One region of the Paenibacillus sp. TC-CSREp1 genome, then DNA from elsewhere that is predicted to be linked to it. Evidence: predicted binding sites of a transcription regulator. Region 1 holds the regulator's gene; the other holds the start of a gene.

What was found. The regulator NrdR, encoded in region 1, represses ribonucleotide reductase genes. The targets are predictions, from matches to a motif close to AACACNATATATNGTGTT.
Region 2: the regulator NrdR is predicted to act here: its motif matches at 1,370-1,387, upstream of ACQSGY_RS15715 (adenosylcobalamin-dependent ribonucleoside-diphosphate reductase).

The regions. Positions count from the first base shown of each region.
Region 1 is NZ_JBNOKM010000009.1:27,155-30,577, reverse strand. It holds gene ACQSGY_RS14940 (AraC family transcriptional regulator) at 1-454, opposite strand, end outside; tRNA gene ACQSGY_RS14935 (tRNA-Ala) at 626-697, shown strand; gene nrdR (transcriptional regulator NrdR) at 999-1,466, opposite strand; gene ACQSGY_RS14925 (alpha/beta-type small acid-soluble spore protein) at 1,582-1,803, shown strand; gene ACQSGY_RS14920 (lytic transglycosylase domain-containing protein) at 1,901-2,464, opposite strand; gene coaE (dephospho-CoA kinase) at 2,461-3,057, opposite strand; gene ACQSGY_RS14910 (MntP/YtaF family protein) at 3,112-3,423, opposite strand, start outside.
Region 2 is NZ_JBNOKM010000009.1:193,416-196,838, reverse strand. It holds gene ACQSGY_RS15715 (adenosylcobalamin-dependent ribonucleoside-diphosphate reductase) at 1-1,300, opposite strand, end outside; gene ACQSGY_RS15710 (SNF2-related protein) at 1,646-3,406, shown strand; gene ACQSGY_RS15705 (YqhG family protein) at 3,412-3,423, shown strand, end outside.

The sequences.
Region 1 (3,423 bases):
GAAAAAGAATTTGATTCCTCAAATGCCTGCTTTCGTTGCCAGGCAAGCGATGAATATACAACTCTTCCAGCTGTGCTACGATCACAGGTTCATACGGAAATAGCTGCATAGATGGCTCCGAGGTTAAGACACTTGTCCGTCCCATCGTTCCTGTTGTCGATAACCTTGTTTGTTCCTGTGTGCTGATAGAGAGCGTGTATATATGGAGAGGATGCATCAGATCAGTCTGTATAAACGCATTGCTTTTGACTGGAATAAGGATTGCCATGCCTTCGGCAAGTTCGTACAGTCCATCGTTCAGATGAAGTGTACCTTTTCCACTGGAAACAGCCATCAGAACGGTCAAATTCACATCCAAACGATGGATCGGCATCGTTGATGTACAATATAAGGATTGAATGCGGTCTGCTGTATAAATTGGAAAAGTGGACTCTGCCCATTCCGTTTTGTTCATTTTCTGATCCTCCGTAACTGGTATGCCTGCAATCCTGAACTAAATTATCGTTTCTTCATTCCTCTTTCAAATTCGTACGTCTTCATTCGCAAATATAACATTGCTACGAAAGATAAAACAAACATTGACTGCTTAATATTTAAGTGATATATTAATTTTTGTATTCGTCTTGGGGCGTTAGTTCAGTGGGAGAACGCTTCGCTGGCAGCGAAGAGGTCAGGGGTTCGACCCCCCTACGCTCCATAATTTAAAGACCCTATTTCTATAGGGTCTTTTGTTTATTCATTTAAATATGTGATTTTTTTATTCCCCAATATTGAAGCCATTCTATTGTCTAATCCATTTACGTTTACTTAATTAATCCGCTATGTATTATTTCCAATAACTATTTTCATCAAAAACTTCTTCCAGGTATGGATAAACTGATAATCCCGTTTTTCATTAAGAGGTTTTCTTGCACCGAAATCATATGGAGAAGAACATTCATGATGCGGGCACATATCAAATATAACCCCGGATTGCTCTTCTCCTTTTCCCCACGATACTAGTCCTCCAGCTCTTCTTTGGACAGCAGCGATTTCAGCTCTTTCATAAACATGTTGATGTCTTTGAACTGGCGGTATACGGACGCAAAGCGTACATAAGCCACTTCATCCACGGGAAACAGCTGCTCCATTAACAGCTCTCCAATCTGGCGGCTCTCGACTTCAGCTTCGGCTGTATTGCGCAGTGACTTTTCCACTTCCGACACCATCATCTCCAGCGTCTCCACCGAGACAGGACGTTTCTCACAAGCACGAATCAGGCCACGCAAAATTTTGTCACGGCTGAACTCTTCCCTGCTGCCATCCTTTTTGATAACAATCAACGGTGTTTCTTCGATCATTTCGAAGGTAGTGAACCTTCTGGCACACTGCTCGCATTCGCGGCGGCGGCGGATGGATTTTGATTCATTGGCTGGTCTGGAATCCAGCACTTTCGTGCCCAGATAACCACAATAAGGACATTTCAAATTAGATCACTTCCCACGTTTTACTTTTTACCACATATTCCCTGATCCTGTTTTGTTATGAAAATCGTATTGGCGACACATAATACTTTTACCAACCGCGAGGAGGTGAACAGCAATGGCACAAAGCAACGGTAACTCCAACAACTTGGTAGTAACTAAAGCTTCCGCAGCTCTGGAGCAAATGAAATACGAAGTAGCTCAAGAACTCGGAATCAGCATCCCACAAGATGGATACCAAGGTAACATGACTTCTTACGAGAACGGTTCGATCGGTGGATACATCACGAAACGTCTGGTAACAATTGCAGAACAGCAATTGGCAGGTCAATACCAATAATATCTGCATCGTAATACGTTACAAAGAGGAGCATGGGGCGGCCGGTATATTACCGGTCTGCTCCGTGCTTCTGCTTATCCCATTTTCAGCAATCACATCAGAACGTATCGTAGATCTTCACATACTGATTATAATAGTAAATCACCCGTTGTACATAGTGGCGTGTCTCGCCAAAAGGAATATCCTTTACCGTTTCAAGTTTGCCATCCCATACACCATTTTTCAACCAGCTGCTGACTTTACCAGGTCCGGCATTATATGCCGCAATCATTACGATTTCGTTGCCATGAAACTGATCCGACAGATTACGCAAGTACCATGTGCCAAGTTGGATATTACGTTCAGGCTCATGTTTAAGCTCGTCCAGCGACGTATTCGGAATTTTGGCTTGTTCCAGAATCCAGTTAGCCGTATCCGGCATAAGCTGCATCAGCCCGATGGCGCCGCGTCTGGATTCCTTGCTTGTTTTGAAATTGGTCTCCACCTTGATAATCGAAGCGATCAGAAACGGGTCCACCTCATAGCTCTGGGATTGTGCCCGAATCTCTTCCTTATACTGGATCGGGTAGAACCACGCCATCCAATTGGTATTCAGAAATAATACAAGTACAAAGGAAATGAACATGATCAGCAGCACACGTTTTTTGCGTAATATCTTCATAGCAGACCCTTACGTGTTAAAAATGCTTGAAGCTGCTTCTCCGTCTGAGCCCATGAACCGCTGTTATCAATAACGATGTTCGCTCGCTCTTTTTTGAGTTCAATATCCATCTGTGCTGCAATACGTGCTTCGGCATCAGCCTGAGTCATCTGGTCACGGCTCATTAAACGTTCCAGCTGCACCTCTCTAGGCACATACACCACCATGATTTCCTCAAAGCCGTCCTCGAGGCCCGATTCATACAACAGTGGAATATCCGACACAATCAGCTTGTCCGGATGCTGCATTTCGTATGCAGCGGCTCTCTCACGCATCTCTTTCCGTATGGCTGGATGTGTGATAGCCTCAAGTGCTTTACGTTCCTCAGGATGCTGAAACACAATACTTCCCAGCTTTTTCCGATCCAGTGTTCCGTCCTCATTCAGTATGGCTTGTCCAAACCGCTGAACAGCGGCAGCCAAAACGGGATGCCCGGGCATCATCACTTCCCGGGCGATAACGTCTGCATCGATGAGCAGCGCTCCCTTACTGGCGAGATAGGCGGAAACACTGCTTTTGCCTGTTGCGATTCCGCCAGTTAAGCCTATATTCATCGTTTCACCTCATAACAGCTTCATTATCATGCTTTACAACAGCTGTTATCAACCTTATAACAGCTTGATCACACCCATAATCATTAACAGCAGAGCCGGCAGAATTGCAAGTTTCTGCATCCAGCGCTGCGCTGCAAATCGCAAACCTACCTTCATGCCAAGCGACAGCAAAGCTCCGCTGAACACCGCAATGACCAGTGCAGTCCACAGCGTAGGAAACCCGAGTAACGCCGCGCCAAGACCTGCTCCGAATGCATCCAGTGACAAGGCAATCCCCAGCCACATCGCTTCCTGTGTCGAGATACTGCCCGAATTATCCATATCGGCCTTGGACGGGCTGCGCAAAATCTGAATGACCACTCCGAG
Region 2 (3,423 bases), 170 kb from region 1:
GGCGTTCGCGCTGCTGATTAAGTCGATTCTCTTCATACGGCGTCGCATCAATCACATTGTCCAGAAATCTGGCCGAGATGCGAGTCGTTTCCGCCAATTCCTCCCACGCCACATCATGATTCGTTTCATCATAGAATTTGGAGAGGTTAATCGCTGACAAATTACACACTCCCCAGCCTGGAAGGCCTTGTTCGCCGCAAGGATTTGTACAAATAATCGGATTGAAATACCAGCTGTTGGACATCTGGTTGTAATACTCCATAAATACAACGCCAGGCTCCGCCGACTTCCAGGCAGATTCAATAATGGTATGCCATATTTCACGTGCTTTTACGGTCCGATAGGAGATAACCTTGTGACCTGCTTCCTTCCATTTACTCAGATCGCCATCCCATGCCGTATCGTAATCAGGGTCGTTGGTATCGGGAAAAACAAGCTCCCAATTGCCGTCCTGCTTGACGGCTTCCATGAAAGCATTGCTCACGCAAACCGACAAATTCGCATTGGTTACCTGACCCATCGTTTGTTTAACCGTAATAAAATCCAGCACGTCCGGGTGCCAGTCATTCATCATCAGCATCAGCGCACCGCGACGACTGCCGCCCTGTTCGATGAGTCCAGTCGTATAGCTGAACAGACCACCCCAGGATACAGAGCCGCTTGACGAACCATTCACCCCTTTTACGACAGCCCGCCGCGGACGCAGCGAAGACAGGTTAATGCCCACGCCCCCCCCGCGAGCCATAATCTCGGTCATTTCCGTCAGCGTCTTCATGATGCCGCCCCGGCTATCCTGGGGAGAAGGAATGACATAACAGTTAAACAGCGTCAGCTCTTCACTCGCCCCTGCCCCGGCTGCAATGCGCCCACCCGGAACCAGCTTCCAGTCCTCAAGCACCGAGCGGAAGCGGCTTTCCCAGATTGTGCGCTGCTCAGGTGTTGTTTCAACAGAGGCAACGGCTTTCGCCAATCGGTCCCACATCTCTTCTGGTGTTTTCTCGATGGTAAGTGTCAGCTTCTCCACATCCGTCTCAATGACTGCATCACTTCGTGTTCGCACTTTAACCTGCTGTCCCTGCCGATCTACAATCTCGCCCACTTCCTTCATAGGAAACTTGGGATCATCCTTGGTCAGAACAAGCACAATATCTCCGACTTTGGCATGTGACGAATCTGCGTCCTTCCACGCATAACGATCGAGAAATATTTTCTCGCTGAGCCCTTCCAGCCTGTGCGTGTGATTATCCTTGTGGTTCTGACTATATTCTTGTTGATTCGTTTGTGTATTGTTGGATGTCATCGTTCCAATCACCCTCCTGAATAGACTATTCACCTGATTCACTTCATACCTGCGAATAAAATATGCACAAACACTACATATAGTGATATAAACCCAGTATATTACACAATATATTGATTTTCCATGTGATTTTTGTCATAGAAACATTATTGGAGGAGCATGTACTCGTCCAAGCTCTTTCATATTCTCTTGTACGCTCTCTTGCGCAGGTTGTGAATTTTTTGAGAATGTCCATCGGTAGCATGACGGAATTGCACTACAGGTTATGAACTGGCGTTCGTTCGTCCATACTATTACCTACGAAATAAAACGTCATCTATATAGCATGACAGGGGAGGACGCAGCATGAACCGGAAACATCCGCATCACCTCAAACAGCCTGCAGCTGAAATACCCGTGCCGCTTGAGTTTGATCGAAGCTGGCTGGACCAGCTCGAATCCCGTCTGGATAAAGGCGGCCCATGGGGAGACTATCGACTCTTTCAACTGGGCATTCAGGCTGAAGAAACAAATCTGATCCCTAATTTTGACGAAATTCAATGTCTGAAGCATCTGCAAGATTTAACCCCGCTGCCTCACCAGATGGATACGGCACGAAAAGTATTATTTGAAATGTCAGGCCGTGCCATTCTTGCCGATGAGGTAGGTCTGGGCAAAACAATCGAAGCTGGCCTTATTCTGAAAGAATATATGGTGCGTGGTCTGGTATCGAAAGTGTTAATTCTTGTGCCTGCATCCCTTGTGCTGCAATGGGTGCGTGAGCTCAATTCCAAATTCGGCATTCCTGCCGTAGCACAGAAAAAAGCATACTCCTGGCAAAACGATGTGGTTGTAGCTTCGATGGATACGGCCAAACGGGACCCGCACAAAGATATGCTGCTAAGTATGGACTATGACATGATCATCATTGATGAAGCACATAAACTTAAAAACAAAAAAACGACCAACTATCAATTCATGCTGCAGTTACGTAAAAAATACTGCCTGCTGCTCACCGCTACACCTGTGCAGAACGATATGAGCGAGCTGTTTAATCTGATCAATCTGCTGAAGCCAGGTCAGCTGGGTCGTCAGGGGGATTTCGCCGCCAACTTTGTGGTGGATAAACGGGTGCCCAAAAATCAGGAGCAGCTCAAGGATGAGCTGTCCAAGGTCATGATCCGTAACAGACGCGGCGAAGGCCCGGTACAGTTCACCAAACGTAATGTTTCCAACGTCGATCTTCGTCTCTCCCCTGAGGAGCAGGCGCTTTACGACGGAGTTACCTCCTTTGTAAAAGACCAGTATCAGGAGGCTGGGGGCAATCTCAGCAGCATGCTCTCCCTCGTCACTTTGCAGCGGGAAGTATGCAGCAGCCGGGATGCCGTGTTTGTAACTCTTGTCAATCTGTCGAAGAAGCTGCCGCTCGATTCTCCGCTGCGGGATAAAATCTGGGAGCTCGTTGCACACATCAAGGCGATCAAGGAAAATACAAAAGCCGAGAAAACGATGGAACTGATTCGGGATATGAATGAAAAGGTCATTATCTTCACGGAATACCGGGCTACCCAGGAGTATTTGCTGAACTATTTTCGGAATAACGGGCTTACAGCTGTTCCTTATCGGGGCGGCATGAACCGGGGTAAAAAAGACTGGATGATGGATCTTTTCCGGGGACGTGTACAGGCGATGATTGCAACAGAAGCGGGTGGTGAGGGCATCAACCTGCAATTCTGTCATCACATGATCAACTTTGATCTGCCCTGGAACCCGATGCGGGTAGAGCAGCGGATTGGCCGGGTTCACCGGCTCGGTCAGCAGAACGACGTTAATATTTTCAACCTGTCCACAAAAGGCACGATTGAAGAGCACATTCTGAACCTGCTGCACGAGAAGATTAATATGTTTGAGATGGTCATTGGCGGTCTGGACGTCATTCTGGAGCGGCTGGAGAAAAATGAATCCATTGAAAAAAGTCTGTACAAAATTATGCTGGAATCCGAGAACGAAGACGATATTCGCCGCAAAATGGATTCGCTCGGGCAGTCGCTGCATTCCATTCAGCGCGACGTTGCGAGTGAAGTTCCTCTGATCACCAAACTTGATCTTCACAAAGGAGGACGCTGATATCCATGACGATGTCA